Regions from separate parts of the [Clostridium] scindens ATCC 35704 genome, predicted to be linked through region 1. Evidence: riboswitches for the same ligand, from Rfam matches in the RefSeq annotation. Region 1 holds a riboswitch; the other holds the start of a gene.

Evidence for each region. A riboswitch is a leader RNA that binds a small molecule or an ion and turns the genes downstream of it on or off. The one in region 1 is predicted to bind FMN.
Region 2: another riboswitch for FMN. It lies ahead of HDCHBGLK_RS02270 (ECF transporter S component); the one in region 1 lies ahead of HDCHBGLK_RS13605 (ECF transporter S component).

The regions. Positions count from the first base shown of each region.
Region 1 covers NZ_CP036170.1:2,625,147-2,633,028, reverse strand. Annotated here, with positions in the region: gene HDCHBGLK_RS13620 (heavy metal translocating P-type ATPase) at 1-1,216, opposite strand, end outside; gene HDCHBGLK_RS13615 (metal-sensing transcriptional repressor) at 1,227-1,529, opposite strand; gene HDCHBGLK_RS13610 (pyridoxamine 5'-phosphate oxidase family protein) at 1,659-2,144, opposite strand; gene HDCHBGLK_RS13605 (ECF transporter S component) at 2,156-2,818, opposite strand; FMN riboswitch at 2,883-3,011, opposite strand; gene tsaA (tRNA (N6-threonylcarbamoyladenosine(37)-N6)-methyltransferase TrmO) at 3,116-3,826, opposite strand; gene HDCHBGLK_RS13595 (deoxyribonuclease IV) at 3,842-4,669, opposite strand; gene HDCHBGLK_RS13590 (DUF6070 family protein) at 5,007-6,158, opposite strand; gene HDCHBGLK_RS19570 (hypothetical protein) at 6,303-6,425, opposite strand; gene HDCHBGLK_RS13585 (IMP dehydrogenase) at 6,478-7,882, opposite strand, start outside.
Region 2 covers NZ_CP036170.1:440,767-448,648, forward strand. Annotated here, with positions in the region: gene tsaB (tRNA (adenosine(37)-N6)-threonylcarbamoyltransferase complex dimerization subunit type 1 TsaB) at 1-182, opposite strand, end outside; gene tsaE (tRNA (adenosine(37)-N6)-threonylcarbamoyltransferase complex ATPase subunit type 1 TsaE) at 170-595, opposite strand; gene HDCHBGLK_RS02260 (YcxB family protein) at 611-1,126, opposite strand; gene HDCHBGLK_RS02265 (VOC family protein) at 1,273-1,641, shown strand; gene HDCHBGLK_RS02270 (ECF transporter S component) at 1,715-2,344, opposite strand; FMN riboswitch at 2,499-2,626, opposite strand; gene HDCHBGLK_RS18875 (hypothetical protein) at 2,676-2,819, opposite strand; gene HDCHBGLK_RS02275 (dicarboxylate/amino acid:cation symporter) at 2,864-4,024, opposite strand; gene HDCHBGLK_RS02280 (L-cysteine desulfidase family protein) at 4,048-5,325, opposite strand; gene HDCHBGLK_RS02285 (YitT family protein) at 5,351-6,208, opposite strand; gene HDCHBGLK_RS02290 (Tex family protein) at 6,241-7,882, opposite strand, start outside.

The DNA.
Region 1 (7,882 bases):
GCGTCGCCAGGCCCAGCGCGCAAGGACAGCTGATTACCAGCACCGAGATTCCTCTCGCCAGGGCAAAACCTATGCTCTGTCCCGCAACCAGCCATACCAGGATGGTTCCCGCCGCTATGCCGATTACCGCTGGCACGAAAACGCCGGATACCCGGTCTGCCACCTTGGCAATGGGCGCTTTGGTGGCTGCCGCATCGCTGACCATCTGAATAATCTGGGAAAGGGTCGTATCCTCCCCCACCCTGGTGGCCTCGCACCGGAGAAATCCTGAATGATTCAAGGTTGCAGCGGACACCGTGTCTCCTACTTCCTTGTCCACCGGTATGCTCTCCCCGGTCAGCGCAGATTCATTGACCGCGCTGCTGCCATCCAGCACGATGCCATCCACGGGAATATTCTCACCCGGCCTTACTACAAAGACGTCTCCCTTTCTCACCTGGTCTATGGATACTTCTGCCTCCATGCCGTCTCTGATGATCGTCGCAGTCTTTGGCGCCAGCTTCATCAGACTCTTGAGCGCATCCGTCGTCCGCCCTTTGGAACGGGCTTCCAGCATCTTTCCTACGGTAATCAGCGTCAGGATCATTGCGGCGGATTCAAAATAGAATTCATGCATGTAATCCATTACCTTTGCCATGTCGCCGTGCATCTGGGCATCCGTCATCGCGAATAAGGCATAGGTGCTGTAGACAAAGGATGCTCCTGCCCCCAGGGCTACCAAGGTATCCATATTGGGCGAGCGGTGCCACAGGCTCTTAAAGCCGCTGATAAAAAACTTCTGGTTGATCACCATGACTGCAGCCGTAAATATCAGCTGGTATAATCCCATCGCCACATGATTGTCTGCCATAAATGCCGGAAGCGGCCAGCCCCACATCATATGCCCCATGGACACGTACATCAGCGGCACCAGAAAGCACAAAGATGCGATCAGCCGCTTCTTAAGCAGCGGCGTTTCCTTATCTTTCAGGAAATCATCCGTCGCTGTCCCGTAAGCGGCCTTTCCCTTCGCCTCGGAAGCCTTCGGCGCAGCGCCGTAGCCAGCCTCTTCCACCGCTGCCACGATGTCTGCCTGCCCTGCTGTCCCTTCCACGCCCATGGAATTCGTCAATAGGCTCACCGAACAGGAGGTTACCCCCGGCACCTTGGAAACCGCCTTCTCCACCCGGGCACTGCATGCAGCGCAGTTCATGCCCGTCACTGTATATTGCTCCATACCCTGCCTCCTATCTCATAAGCTTCTGCAACGTCGCCACCAGTTCATCAATGGTCTCTTCCTTTCCATCCCGTATATCGTTCGCCACGCAGGTCCGGATATGATTTGCCAGAAGCACCTTGTTAAAACTATTCAATGCTGCATTGACCGCTGATACCTGTACCAGAATATCCGTACAGTAAGTATCGCTCTCAACCATCTTTTTTATTCCGCGTACCTGGCCCTCAATACGGTTCAGGCGGTGAATCAAATCTTTATACTCCTTCTCAGAACGCTCTTTTTTCTTATGACAGCATTCTTTTATTTCTTCCATCTGTACCACCTCGCTTTACAAGCACATTATATACCCATATGGGGTATATTGCAAGTGCATTTTTCAGCCAAATAAAAAAGGCTCTATTCAGGATTCCGGTTTCCCGGTCCTAAAACAGAGCCTTCCTGTCTACTTCTGATCATACGGCTTTACTTGGATCTGCCTCTTCTCAAAATCAATAAAAAGCTGGAATGCATACCCATCATCGCTGGTGTCCCATATCTCTACATACTTGGGCGATACTTCAATCAGAATCTCCGTATCCTCGTGGCTATACTTGTTGTAACTTTGCCACAGGTATTTCTCATATCCCTTTGCAAATCTCTGTCCCGGCTCGTCCACCACGAGCCCTTTATTCTTTGCAGTTCCTTCTACTTGTACGCCGCTCCAGCACATGGCTACATTCGGATTCTCAAGCAGCTGCTTTGTCTTGCGGAAGTTCTTGTCCGTCTTAAAGTAGATCTTCTCGTCATAGAACAGGCAGCTTACATTGCGCACCATAACGTAGTCGTTCAGGCTGGATGCCAGCGCCATGATCTGGCTGTTGCCAAGCATTTCGAACATGCGGCCCACCGCCTGCTCATAAGTAATGTCTTTGTCCAATGTAAATTTCATGATTCTCTCCTTTATTTGCTTATAATTCCTTTTATTACACGGCTCAGCCTCTTGTACACGATAAACGTCACCAGAGACGTAACGCCGTATTTGATAAGATTAAATGGAAGCAGTCCGAACACCGCCATAGTGGTTACATTCTTCATCGCCGGGTTTACCGTCCGGCACATCGTAATGATGTCGTCCATGGACATGCCAAATAACTTGACATAGAACGGAATGATCAGATACAGGTTGGTAAATACCGCCATCACCGATACGAATATGGTGCTCACCGCCATACCAGTAATTGCCATTTTCTTCGTCTTATTCCTGTGATAGATAATCAGCGCCGGAAGCACGTAAGAACAACTTAAGATCAGATTCTGCAATTCTCCGGTTCCCAGGGAGAAGCTTCCCTGCATCACAAGCTGCAGCAGGATCTTTACGACAATGATGCATGCGGCCGCCATAGGTCCGAACATGAATCCGCCCAGCATCTCCATAAGCCCGGACAGATCAAAGGATAAGAACGGGGGCATGAACGGAATCGGGAAGCGAAATAGCATCAGCACCGCGCTGACCGCCCCCATCAGACCGATAAACGCAATCTTCTTTACCTTCGTCCTGGCGTCATCACGGCTTTTTAGGTTTTCTCCTGTAGTTACATTGGTTGTTTCTTTCATCTGGTTCATACTGAATCCTCCTCAAAAAAATAACCCGGCACATATACTTATGTCCCGGGCGTAATTACGCAGAAAATGTCTTTTCTCATCCGGACTATACCGTCGGTTCTGGAATTCCTCAAAAAGGTCACCAGATCAGCCGCTTGCGCGGGTCATGGACTATACCATCGGTAGGGATTTGCACCCTGCCACAAAGACTTCTTTATTCTTTTTTGAATAGGTGATTGCAGTAACATCATCTGCTGGCTACCATTATATACCTGTATCCTGTTCGTGTAAACCCATTTTTGGTACGAATTCCTCCATTCACACGCCGGAAACTATATCCTGCCTGTCCGCTTTTGCATAGACATCCCGTACGGCCAGCCGTCTCTCCTCCACCTGGAAGCGTATCTCAAACCCCGCATATTCCATTCCATACATTCGTTCCGGATCCTCCTGGTAGGATGGCCGTGGATCCTGGGCCAGTATCTGTCTCAGCGCTTCTCTTTTCTCTGCCGGCACCCGCTTAAGGAGTTCCTCCGGGAATTCCACCGTCAGGCAATAATCCCTTACCCGATCCGCAAAGCCTGCCTCTGCCTGGGGATAGGCGTCCACATAGGGAAGATAAGGCTTAATATCGTATATGGGCGTTCCATCCATCAGATCCGCCCCCTTGATATAGAGAATGGGACCCTTGGGCGTCTCTGCCTCCACCCGTTCCAGTTCTACGCAGGACAGACCGATAGGATTGGGCCTGAATGGGGAACGCGAGGCGAATACCCCCACTCTCTTGTTTCCTCCCAGCCTGGGAGGCCTAACCATGGGATTCCATGCTTCTCTTTTATTCTCTGAAAATTCCCAAAGGAGCCAAAGTCTTGAATATTCTTCGATTCCTTTAATGGAATCCGGGTTTCTGAACTTTGGCTCAAATATTATGAATCCATGTGTATCCGCCAGTCCGCTTTGGCGTGGAATGCCGAATTTGGATGGAAAATCCGTGTGAATACGTGCTATTATCTTTAACGTCGCTCCCATTTCCTTCCTCCACGTTTAGAGTTTCTGGCGTATCATCTCTATCTCTATTTTGTGCTCTGCATCCTCAAGCGGCGTCTCCAAGTAAAACGGAAGTTCCTTAAGCGCCGGATGTCTCATGACCCTTAGCAGCGGCTCCAGGCCAATCTCGCCCGCTCCTATCGTGGAATGCCGATCCTTATGAGAGCCAAAAGGCATCATGCTGTCATTAAAATGGACTGCTTTGAGCAAATCCAGGCCAATCACCCTATCAAACTCTTCCAATACGCCATCCAAATTTCCTACTATATCATACCCGGCGGCAAACACATGACAGGTATCCAGGCAGATTCCAATCCGCTCCGGATGTCTTACTCCATCCCGGATTGCTCTTAAGTGCTCGAACTTTGCTCCAATTTCCGTCCCTTTTCCAGTCATAGTCTCCAGCAGCACCATGATATTCTCATCCCCGGTAATTGCCTGGTCAAGTCCTGCGATAATATTGCGGATTCCTGCCTCGATGCCGATGCCCGTATGGCTTCCCGGATGAAATACAATATTTTCAATCCCCAGGGCATCCATCCTTGCGATATCCTCACGGATAACCGTACATGCAAATTCATAGACCTTCTCCTTATCGCTTGCCAGATTCATCGTATATGGCGCATGAGCCAGCAAGGGGCCAAACTGGTTTTTGCGACGGATCTCCTGGAATCTTCCTATCTCCTCTTCCGTATAGGTTTTATAATTCGAGCCTCTGGGATTACGGCTGAATATCTGCATGGTATTGGCCTTCATCTCTACCACATTTTCAGCCGTTTTGGCAATTCCTTTGGCAATAGACATATGCGTTCCTATTGTCAGCATCTTCTCCTCCACACGTTTCTATTCTTCTGCATGCCTTCTTCATCCTATTTGAATGAATTTACTGTCATAGCGATATTCAGTATAACATAAAATCTTTTAAAAATAATACTATTCCTGTAAATTTATTTAATATCCGCAACTCCTTCACATTTAGTATTTTCTATTTCTGTAGCAACACACCAGATCATTTTTTCCTGAAGGGCAAAAATATACCCGAATGCTGCCTTCGTCCTTTTCCAACATATTGAGAATCAACTTAATTCCTTTCTCAAGCGTTATTATAGCGGAAATATCTCCTTTTGTATGGAACTAAACATAATAAGCTCCATTCTTAGTCTTAATCGCCATAATATTCATCCCACTTTTCATCACTGAGCCTCTCCCTATACCAGATAGGCTCAGCATTATCCTCAGAGTCAATCACATGGTTGGAAACATACTGGAACCTGCCACCATCAAGAGGACGTACCACAACTTCATGGCTGTACGCCTTGTCCATATTCCGATCAGGCCATACTGCATCCACGACGAGTTTGATCGTCCCATTTTCCTGCGCTTCATAAGCCACAACCTCCGGGTAGGGAATATCCGGAGTAGAGCCAAAGTCAAACATTCCTCTGGGCCTGTACTGGTAAGTATGACTGACTTCATCATAGGTGGTCTTTTGCCGCAGCATGGCTGGATCAATCTGAAAAAAAGTCAGGAAGACATCTTCGAATTCTTTTTCCGGCACATTGTATGTCTTTCCTGTAAAGGCAAATTCCACATCCAGTCTCTTTCCATACTTCATCTGATACATAGGCTCGAAAATGTCATAGAAATTCAAATCGCCATAATCATTCTCGCTCCAGTCCTCCAGAAACAAATTATTCAGATAGTACCCTACCGGAATGATATATTTCTGGTTCAACTCCCGGCAATCTTGATCCAGGGGCTTCACTCTTATAGCCGTATGCCCTGAAAATCCATCATACCCGGGTGGCTGGTACTTTTCAAAAAACAGGTACCCTTTGCTGGAATAACTCCAAGCATATGCCTGATATTCATCCGTCCCCTTTTCCACTGGCTCGCCTTTGCTCCATGTGACATACCCCTGCCGCACCTTTAAAGTTCCATCCAAAGCCTGCAGGTCATAGCGTATAAATCCTCCATCGTCCTTTACGGCGATGATCGTCTGGGCAGCCTCCTTTCCTTCACTGGCTCTTTTGCAGAACGCTTCAGCCTGCGACGCGTTTTCCATATCAACCAGATTCTTAGCGTCCACTGCCACAAGTCCATCCTCTCCCAGACGTTCTACGATTTGGCGGATAGTTGCCAGATCATCTAACTTTCCATCCTCACAGGCTTTATCATATATATCCTGGTAACCCTTTGCAATTTCAACCGGCTTTTTATCTGCATGCTCCTTAGGACTATCCTTCGTGTTTTTGCCTGAGCATCCTGCCATGGCAAGCAGTAAGAATACAATGACCAAAATCGCTTTTTTCATCTTTTGCCTCCTTTTCTTACAAAAGTAATCTTTCGTTAATATTACACTTGTAAGACTTGCATGTCAAGCCTAGTCTTTGTAATCCCCTTTATTTTCCTGCACACAAAAAGAACAGTCCCTGCAAATGCAAGAGTCCTGCCCTTTTTACGCGGCTGCCTCGCACGCAGCCATCTTATGCGTCAGTTCTTTCTCAAGCCTGTGCGCCTCTTCCAACGTTCGGTTCTGGCGGGCTTTCAGACGGTGTATATTCCATATTCTCTCCCGCACTAATCATTCGACATGTCGATATACCTACTCTTTTTTGCTCTACTTCGCACTTCTATCTCTTATCTCTGAGCATGACATCATGCGCGCCGCCTTCTACGATGCTTGTGGAAGACACCAGCGTAATTTTGGCCTTCTGCTGTAACTCAGGTATATTGATCGCTCCACAATTGCACATCGTTGACCTTACCTTGCTCAGCGTAAGATTTACATTGTCCTTCAGGCTTCCGGCATAAGGGACAAAAGAATCTACGCCCTCTTCAAAAGACAGTTTCTTATCTCCTCCCATGTCATATCTCTGCCAGTTCCTGGCTCTGGCGCTTCCCTCTCCCCAATATTCCTTCATATAGCTTCCATTAATATTCACTCTTTTTGTAGGGCTTTCATCAAATCTTGCAAAATATCTGCCCAGCATAATAAAGTCTGCCCCCATAGCAAGTGCAAGGGTAATGTGGTAATCATGCACAATGCCTCCGTCAGAACAGATCGGAACGTAGATTCCCGTCTCTTCATAATAGGCATCCCTGGCTTTTGCAACCTCGATGAGTGCTGTAGCCTGTCCCCGTCCGATGCCCTTCTGCTCGCGGGTAATGCAGATGGCTCCGCCGCCGATTCCTACCTTGACAAAATCTGCCCCAGCCTCAGCGAGGAATCGGAAGCCTTCTGCATCTACTACGTTGCCTGCGCCTACTTTCACGCGGTCTCCATAATTTCTGCGGATATAGTCAATGGTCAATTTCTGCCACTCTGAAAATCCTTCTGAACTGTCTATGCACAGAATGTCTGCGCCTGCCTTAAGCAGTGCAGGCACCCGCTCTTCATAATCCCTGGTATTAATTCCGGCGCCTACCATATAACGCTTGGAACTATCGATCAATTCATACTCATTCTTCTTATGGGTATCGTAATCCTTGCGGAAAACCAGATATACCAGTTCCTGGTTCTTATTGACCAAAGGAAGGCAGTTAATCTTATGGTCCCAAATAATGTCATTCGCTTCTTTCAGCGTAGTCTCTTCCTGCGCATATACAAGGTCATCCAACTTGGTCATGAAATCTTTGACCCTTGTATCAGGAGTCATCCTGCTTACCCTGTAATCTTTGTTCGTTACAATTCCCAGCAGTTTTCCGTTGGGGCTGCCGTCTTCCGTTACCGCTATGGTAGAATGGCCGGTCTGCTCAGTCAGTCTGAGCACATCCTGAAGCGTCATCTCCGCCGATACATTGGAATCGCTTACTACGAATCCTGCCCGGTACCGCTTGACTTTTTCGATCATCTCTGCCTGAGATTCTATAGGCTGCGATCCATAGATAAAAGACAGACCGCCCTCCTGAGCCAGGGCAATCGCAAGCCTGTCGTCAGAGACCGACTGCATAATTGCCGAAACCATAGGGATATTCATCGACAGTTCCGGCTCCTTACCCTTCTCAAACTTCACCAGCGGCGTCTCAAGGCTTACT
Region 2 (7,882 bases), 1.5 Mb from region 1:
ATGCTATCCAGATCCAGTTCCGTCATCCTTGCCACTTCATCCAGCATGGGAAGAAGCGTCTGCGAATGCGTCTTTTTATAATTTACCGTATATTCGGCGATCGTCTGTGCCTCCAGCCCACTGCCGTCTACCACTGCCACGCTTGCTACCAGGCCGGAACTGTCTAACGCTAATATTCGCATATGCTTATCCTCCGATAATCAAATCCTTTTTCCAAATCCTTCTCTATCTTTACCTCCGTATAATGCTGCGGAAGTATCTCTTCAATCAGGTTGGCCCATTCGATAAGGCTTACGCCCTCGCCATAGACATAGTCTTCGAAGCCAACTTCATCCATCTCTTCTACATCGCCGATCCGGTAGACATCAAAATGATAGAAGGGCAGACGCCCTTCCTCATATACCTGCACAATGGTAAATGTGGGGCTGCTTACCGGTTCCTCGATGCCAAGTCCCGCTGCCAGCCCTTTCGTAAATACGGTTTTGCCCACTCCCAGATCGCCCACCAGCGTGTAGACTTGGCCAGCCCGGGCCTCTTGCCCCAGCCGGCAGCCTAGTTCATACGTCTCTTTCTCGCAATTGGATTCTATCACCATTCTTTAAAACCCTTCCTATTTCTTTCCATCCAGCCGGCGGATTCTCACCGCAGGCGCTGGCATGTTTGCATAGATCAGATCCACCACTGCTGTGTACTGATCCCCCATCTGGTCAATGGGAAGCACAATGGCCTGCTTTTCCGCCGTATACAATATGATAATCCTTTTCCTGGCAACCGCCCTCTTGAACTTACTCCAGGAAGCCTTGCCACTGTCATCGGCAGTTGTTGTCGTAATGCCTCCGTCGTCAAATTCATAGGTCACAAGCGCACCCAGCTTCTTGGAATTCTGCATCTGCTTTGCCACTTTTCTTCTGATAAAATACGGGAAGATGCCCAGTATCAGGAATGCAAATGCAAGGAACATAAGCACTAGCAAAAAATCCCCTTTCATGATAAAACTTACCGCAAGCCCCATATTCAGGACTCCCAGTATCAGAGCTACCATTCCCGGCCCGCTTGTGTAAATATTATATACCATAAAATCCGCCATTGAATCTACGTCCAGCTTTACTTCTACTTTAACCGGCATATTCCTTCCTCCTGTCTCTTTTGCTCATTTACGCTCCCTCTTGATAGATAAACTATTTTTAATTATAGCATATCTTTTTTTCTTCTGCCACTGATGATATACTAATTTTGTATTCAATGACAACATCGTTTGAGGAGGACAGATTCATGAAATTCACATTTTACCACAACAATATTAACGTATTAGATTTGGAAAAGTCGGTAGCGTTTTACCAGAAGGCTCTTGGCCTTGCTATCACCAGAGAAAAGGAGGCCGACGACGAAAGTTTCAAGCTGGTATTCCTGGGGGATGAAGACACTCCCCATCTGCTGGAACTTACCTGGCTCAGAGATATGGACAGGCCTTATAACCTGGGCGACAACGAATTCCATCTTGCCATGCGGACAGATGACATGGAAGCGGCACATGCACTTCATGAAGAGATGGGCTGCATCTGCTTTGAGAATCCTGACATGGGAATCTATTTCATCAACGACCCGGACGGTTACTGGATCGAGATCTGCCCGGCCAGATAATGAAAGCCGCCCGGATCAGCAAAACGCTGTTCCGGGCGGCACTGTTTTTAAAGCTTGTATGATTCCAAGCGGATTAATGTCCCATCTTGAAGATCGGACTGATCTTCTTATAGATCAAAAATACGATCATGGATACCAGCACTCCTTTAAGCAGATTAAATGGCGCCACAGCAAACACCACGAAAGTGGACAGTCCCGTAATCTTGCCATTGATCGCGCTTCCCATTCCTACCAGCGCGTCAATGGGCATGCCAAACGCTTTTGCGTAGGTGGGCAGAAGGACGAACGCATTCAAGAAGCAGCCTACTACCGTCATAAATACGGTTCCTGCCGCCATACCGACAATCGCCCCATTCCTGGTCTTTTTCTTTTTATAGATAAGTCCGGCCGGAATGATAAATGCGCACCCAATCAGGAAGTTGGCCACATCCCCGACGCCTGCGGTTGTCGTTCCGCTGATCGCCACGTGCAGTATGATCTTGATCAATTCTATGACTGCGCCGGCGAATGGTCCCATTGCAAAGCATCCTACCAGAACCGGTACCTCGCTGAAGTCAATCTTGTAAAATGCCGGCGCGAAGGGAAGGGGCACCTCGAACTGCATCAGCACGACGGAAATCGCCGCCAGCATTCCAATCTGAACCATCATCCTGACCTTTGTTCTTGATTTTGCATTTGCGTTTGTAATTACATCTGTACTCATTTTCTTTCTCTCCTTTTTAATGAAAATTGAAACTGTCAAAGAAAGAATATCTTCTTGGAACCATGTAACTGCCGCCAGTCCATGATGCATCGTATTGCATAAAAACCCCGATGCCTTGGCATCGGGGTCTGATTGCACCATAACTTGTCATTACATAATTCTTCTCTCATCCAGACTTTACTGTCGGTTCCGGAATTGCACCAGATCAGCCAGCGCGGATAAACGCGCCGGGTCGCGGACTATACCGCCGGTTGGGATTTGCACCCGACCCCGAAGAATCTCTTTCAGTTCTCTCCTATTATAACTCCTTCGTCCGCAATATGCAATAACTTTATAGCGGCAGTATCCGTCCAGTTCCCTGTTCCAGCGCTCTCGCGATGACTTCTCCGGTCTCGCAGGTGTTTTTCAGATAATCGTAGTCCTTGCTTACGCCGGTAATACGGCTCACTTCTTCGACGGTATACTTTCGTTCCATATCCCTACCCTTTCCTGCTGAAAAAGGATTATCATTGTATCGCTCTAATGTTTTCTGGCGTAGCCTGTCAGTATCAAAGTAAGCGCTCCGTCTCCGGTAACATTGCATGCCGTTCCAAAACTATCCTGGAGCGCGAATACCGTCAGCATCAGGGCTGTGCCAGACTCATCAAATCCAAGGATGCCGATAATCAGGCCAAGGGATGCCATAACGGTTCCTCCCGGAACTCCCGGCGCGCCAATCGCGAATACTCCAAGCAGCAGGCAGAACAGCACCATAGTCCCCAAGGAAGGAATGGTTCCATACAGAACCTGCGATACCGTCATGACAAAAAATACTTCTGTCAGGACAGAGCCGCACAGGTGGATATTGGCAAACAGCGGAATCCCAAAGTCGACCATATCCTCTTTCAGCGGCGGCTGGGACTTCTTGGCGCATCTTAATGCCACAGCCAGGGTTGCCGCAGAAGACATGGTGCCTACCGCGGTAATATAGGCCGGTCCGTAATTCTTAAGAACTTTCCAGGGATTTTCTTTTGCATATAGGCCCGCTACCCCGTAGAGAATTGCAAGCCAGATATAATGGCCCGCCATCACGATCAGCACCACCTGGATAAAAACAGGAAGCTGCTTTGTTATCGTGCCTTCATAGGCAAGGCCGCAGAAAGTAAATCCGATAAACACTGGAAGAATCGGTATTACGATCTTCGTCACAATGTCCAGCACGATTTTCTGGAATTCATCCAGGACCAGGGTTATCGTCTCCGCCTTGGTCCACGCCGCGCCAAGTCCCAACATGACCGACAGGACCAGCGCGCTCATGACTGGCATGATCTGCGGAATATCCAGCTGGAATATTACCTCCGGAAGTTCCCTCAATCCATCTATTTCAGATACGATTGACAGATGGGGAATTATCCCGTATCCTGCCGCCATGGATCCCAGAGCCGCCAGGACCGAAGAAGCATATGCGATCACGATAGCCACGCCAAGCATGCGGGAAGCATTGTTCCCCAGCTTGGTAATGGACGGCGCGATGAAGCCGATAATAATCAGCGGTACGCAGAAGGTGATCAGTTCTCCAAGGATGTATTTAACAGTTACCACGACATTCATAAATGCTTCGTTCGCCGCAAGCCCTGCCGCGATGCCTATTATAACGCCCAGTATCAGCCTGGCCGGCAGGCTTTTCATGATTCTTTTCATTGATGTCTCTCCTATCAGTCTGTTTATTCTTCAATCATCATCTTAATGATCTCTTCATTCGTCTCTTTCATTCCTTCTTTCCCAAGACGGCCGATATTGTGTATGGTCGCCTCCACTCCCTTTGTCACGATTCCATCGCCTGCGTAGAACTGCTGTCCCCGCAGGTACATATTATAGCCCAGAATGCCTGCGTCAACAGATGCCGCTATCTTGGCCGCGCAGGAGGCTTTGGCTCCATCGCAGACCATGCCGGATACAATTGCCAGCGCATTGACCACCGTGTGGATGACTTCCTCATAGCCGCCACCGCACAAGTAAGCGATTCCCGCTCCTGCTGCCGCCCCGGCGCTGACCGCTCCGCAATAGGCCGACAGCCTGCCGATTCCTGTCTTCTGGTGGATGGCGATCAGGTTGGACAGCGCCAGTGCCCGGTACACCTTCTCCTCTCCCGAGTTCAGTTCTTTTCCGTATTCCAGCACAGGCAGGGAGCAGGTCATCCCCTGATTGCCGCTTCCCGCGTTGATGATGACCGGCAGCTCGCATCCGTTCATACGGGCATCAGAGCCTGCCGCTGCCATCGCCTTCGCCCTCGTGCGCACGTCATCACCATATGTATCCAGAAGAACGCTTCCGATGTTGGCTCCATAGTCGCCCCTGAGCCCCTCGTTTGCAATAGCGGTGTTGTAATTGATCTGTCTTGTGATGATTTCCCGGATGTCGTCCACGTCAACGATATTAATGAATTCCCAGATATCCTCTACATTTAGAATGCCTCTGTCCGTCAATCCTTCTTCCTTCTCGCCCTCCACCGGTACAAAGTAGCGCACTTCCCCGTCCTTTTCAATCAGCACGATATTGGTATGGTAGTTGGCGATCCGCACCTTCGCGTAGGAATCCCCTTTTCCTACGGTGACCTGGATATCAAAGGTAATCCCATTGTCCACATGCCGGACGCTGATGGATGCCGTATTTAGGAATTCCACCATCCGCTCCATCTGCTCCTTGCTAACTTGCGCGATCACCTCTAATTCCTTCTCGGCTCTGCCCGCTATAATCCCCGCTGTCGCTGCCGCCGGAATTCCTTTGAGGTGATTGGTATTGGGTACGATGACGCTCTTTACGTTCTTGATTATGCTGCCGCTGGCTTCGATCACTACCTTATCCGGCAGGCATCCCAGTACCTCCCTCGCTTTCGCCGCCGCATACGCAAGGGCGATGGGCTCCGTACATCCCATCGCAGGAACCAGCTCTTCTTTCAGTATCTGGACATATGCCTGATACTTTTCATCCGCTCTTTTCATACTAACCTCTCCTTTGCAAATGAATTTAATTCCTTTCCATTGTAAATCCCCGTCCGCGTACTTCATTGATCTGGGAAATCGTTATGAAGGCCTTGGGGTCTATATTTTGAATCATTTCATTTACTAAATACAGTTTTCGCCCGGGAATCACGCACAGCACGCCCTTCTGCTGACGGTGCCCATATCCCGTCTCGATGTGCACCATAGTGGCTCCTACGTCTACCTCCAAAAGCATCCGGCGTTTGACTTCTTCGTACTTATCCGATATGACAAACAGCTGGATCTGGGATTTTCCCATCAGCATGACACGGTTCAGGATCAGCGTATTGAGCACAAGCGCAAGTATGCCGTACAATATCTGTTCGGAGTCCGCGAAGAATGCCTGGAAACTAAGGACCAGGAAATCCACGATGTATAGCAGCACGGCCACGGATACATGAAGCCATCGGTTCAGCACCAGCGCCAGTATATCCGTTCCTCCTGTGGATGCCCCCACCCGCACGATCAGGCCCACGCCTATTCCCAGCAGGACTCCTCCATATATGGTAGCAAGCATGACATTGTCCGTCAATCTGGTGATTCCTGGAATTGCCTGCATTGCCGACAGAAGCGCAGGATAGACGAATGTGCTGATAATCGTGGTGACAATAAAGGTCTTCCCCAAAATCAAGGCTCCCAGGATAAAGAGGACTGCATTTACGCAGAAAATGATCAAAGACAGATCCACATGCAGATAATGGCTTATGGCAAGGCCGATGCCGGTAGCGCCTCCCATAATGATCCCGTTGGGCACTATGAAGGCGGCCACTGCTGCCGCCAGTATTGCGTTTCCTGCCAGTACGCCTGCCAATGTCTTCAGGCTCTTCTTCCACCTTTTCTTCATCTCTTACCAGTACCCCCTCTTCTATATTATTATTAGATGCCCTTCATCGTAAGCTGGATCCGCTTCTTCTTAAGATCGACGCTTAAGACTTTTACATCTACGATATCTCCTACGCTCACAACCTCCAGCGGATGCTTGATGAATTTCTTGTCCGTTATCTCGGAGATATGTACCAGGCCGTCCTGGTGGACGCCGATGTCTACGAATACGCCAAAGTCGATGACGTTTCTGACGGTTCCCTTTAATATCATTCCCTCCGTCAGATCCTTCATTTCCAGAACGTCCGTCCTTAGGATGGGCTTTGGCATCTCATCACGGGGATCCCGGGCCGGTTTCTCCAATTCCTTTACGATATCCATCAAGGTAATCTCGCCGATTTCCAGTTCTTCGGCAAGGGATTTGTAATTCTTGATGGTAAGAGATAAGCCTGTGAGTTTTCCCCCATCTATATCTTCCGGCTTATATCCCTGCTTCTTAAGCAGCCTTTCGGCTGCCTCATAGGACTCCGGATGCACGCTGGTTCCATCCAGAGGATTGTCCCCTCCCTGGATCCGCATGAATCCGGCACATTGCTCGTAGGCCTTGGGGCCTAATTTGGCCACTTTCAGGAGCTGCCTGCGGCTGGTGAACTTGCCGTTTTCCTCCCGGTACGCAACGATGTTCTTTGCGATCGCCGCGGATATGCCGGAGATGTAGGCCAAAAGAGGCGCGGATGCCGTATTCAGATCAACGCCCACCTTATTTACGCAGTCCTCCACAACGCCGGAGAGGGCCTCGCTCAATTTCTTCTGGTTCATATCATGCTGGTACTGTCCCACGCCTATGGACTTGGGATCAATCTTCACCAGTTCTGCCAGGGGATCCTGAAGGCGGCGGGCAATAGAGGTTGCGCTTCTTTGTCCCACGTCAAACTTGGGGAATTCCTCGGAGGCCAGCTTGCTTGCGGAATATACGGAGGCGCCCGCTTCATTTACGATAACGTACTGTACCTTCTGAGGAATCTCTTTGAGCAATTCCACGAGGAACATCTCTGATTCCCTGGACGCCGTTCCATTTCCTACGGATATCAGCGTAATGTTATACTTCTTTATAATCTTTTTCAACAGATCTTTGGATGCCTGAATCTTCTGCGGCGTGGTTGGCGCCGTAGGATAGATGACCGTCGTTCCGATGACCTTTCCGGTAGGATCCACCACTGCCAGCTTGCAGCCGGTCCGGAATGCCGGATCCCATCCGAGAACGGTCTGTCCTACGATCGGAGGCTGCATCAGAAGCTGTTCCAGATTCTTTTTGAATACTTCGATGGCCCCGTCTTCTGCCCTCTCGGTCAGCTCGCTTCGAATCTCCCGCTCAATGGCTGGCGCGATCAGGCGCTTGTAACTGTCCTCCGTCACATCTTTAAGGATAGGCGTTGTATATGGATTTTCTCCATGGATCGTCTTCTTCTGCAGATAGCGTATGATATCTTCTTCCGGCGCTTCAATCTTCACCGTAAGGAACTTTTCCTTCTCTCCCCGGTTCAGCGCCAGAATCCTGTGTCCTGCCAGTCTGCCTACCGGCTCTTCAAAGTCATAATACATCTCATAGACGGATTCCGCCTTCTCATTCTTCGCTGCAGAGATAACCCGTCCTTTCTGCATGGTGATCTTCCTGATCCAGATACGGTAATCTGCC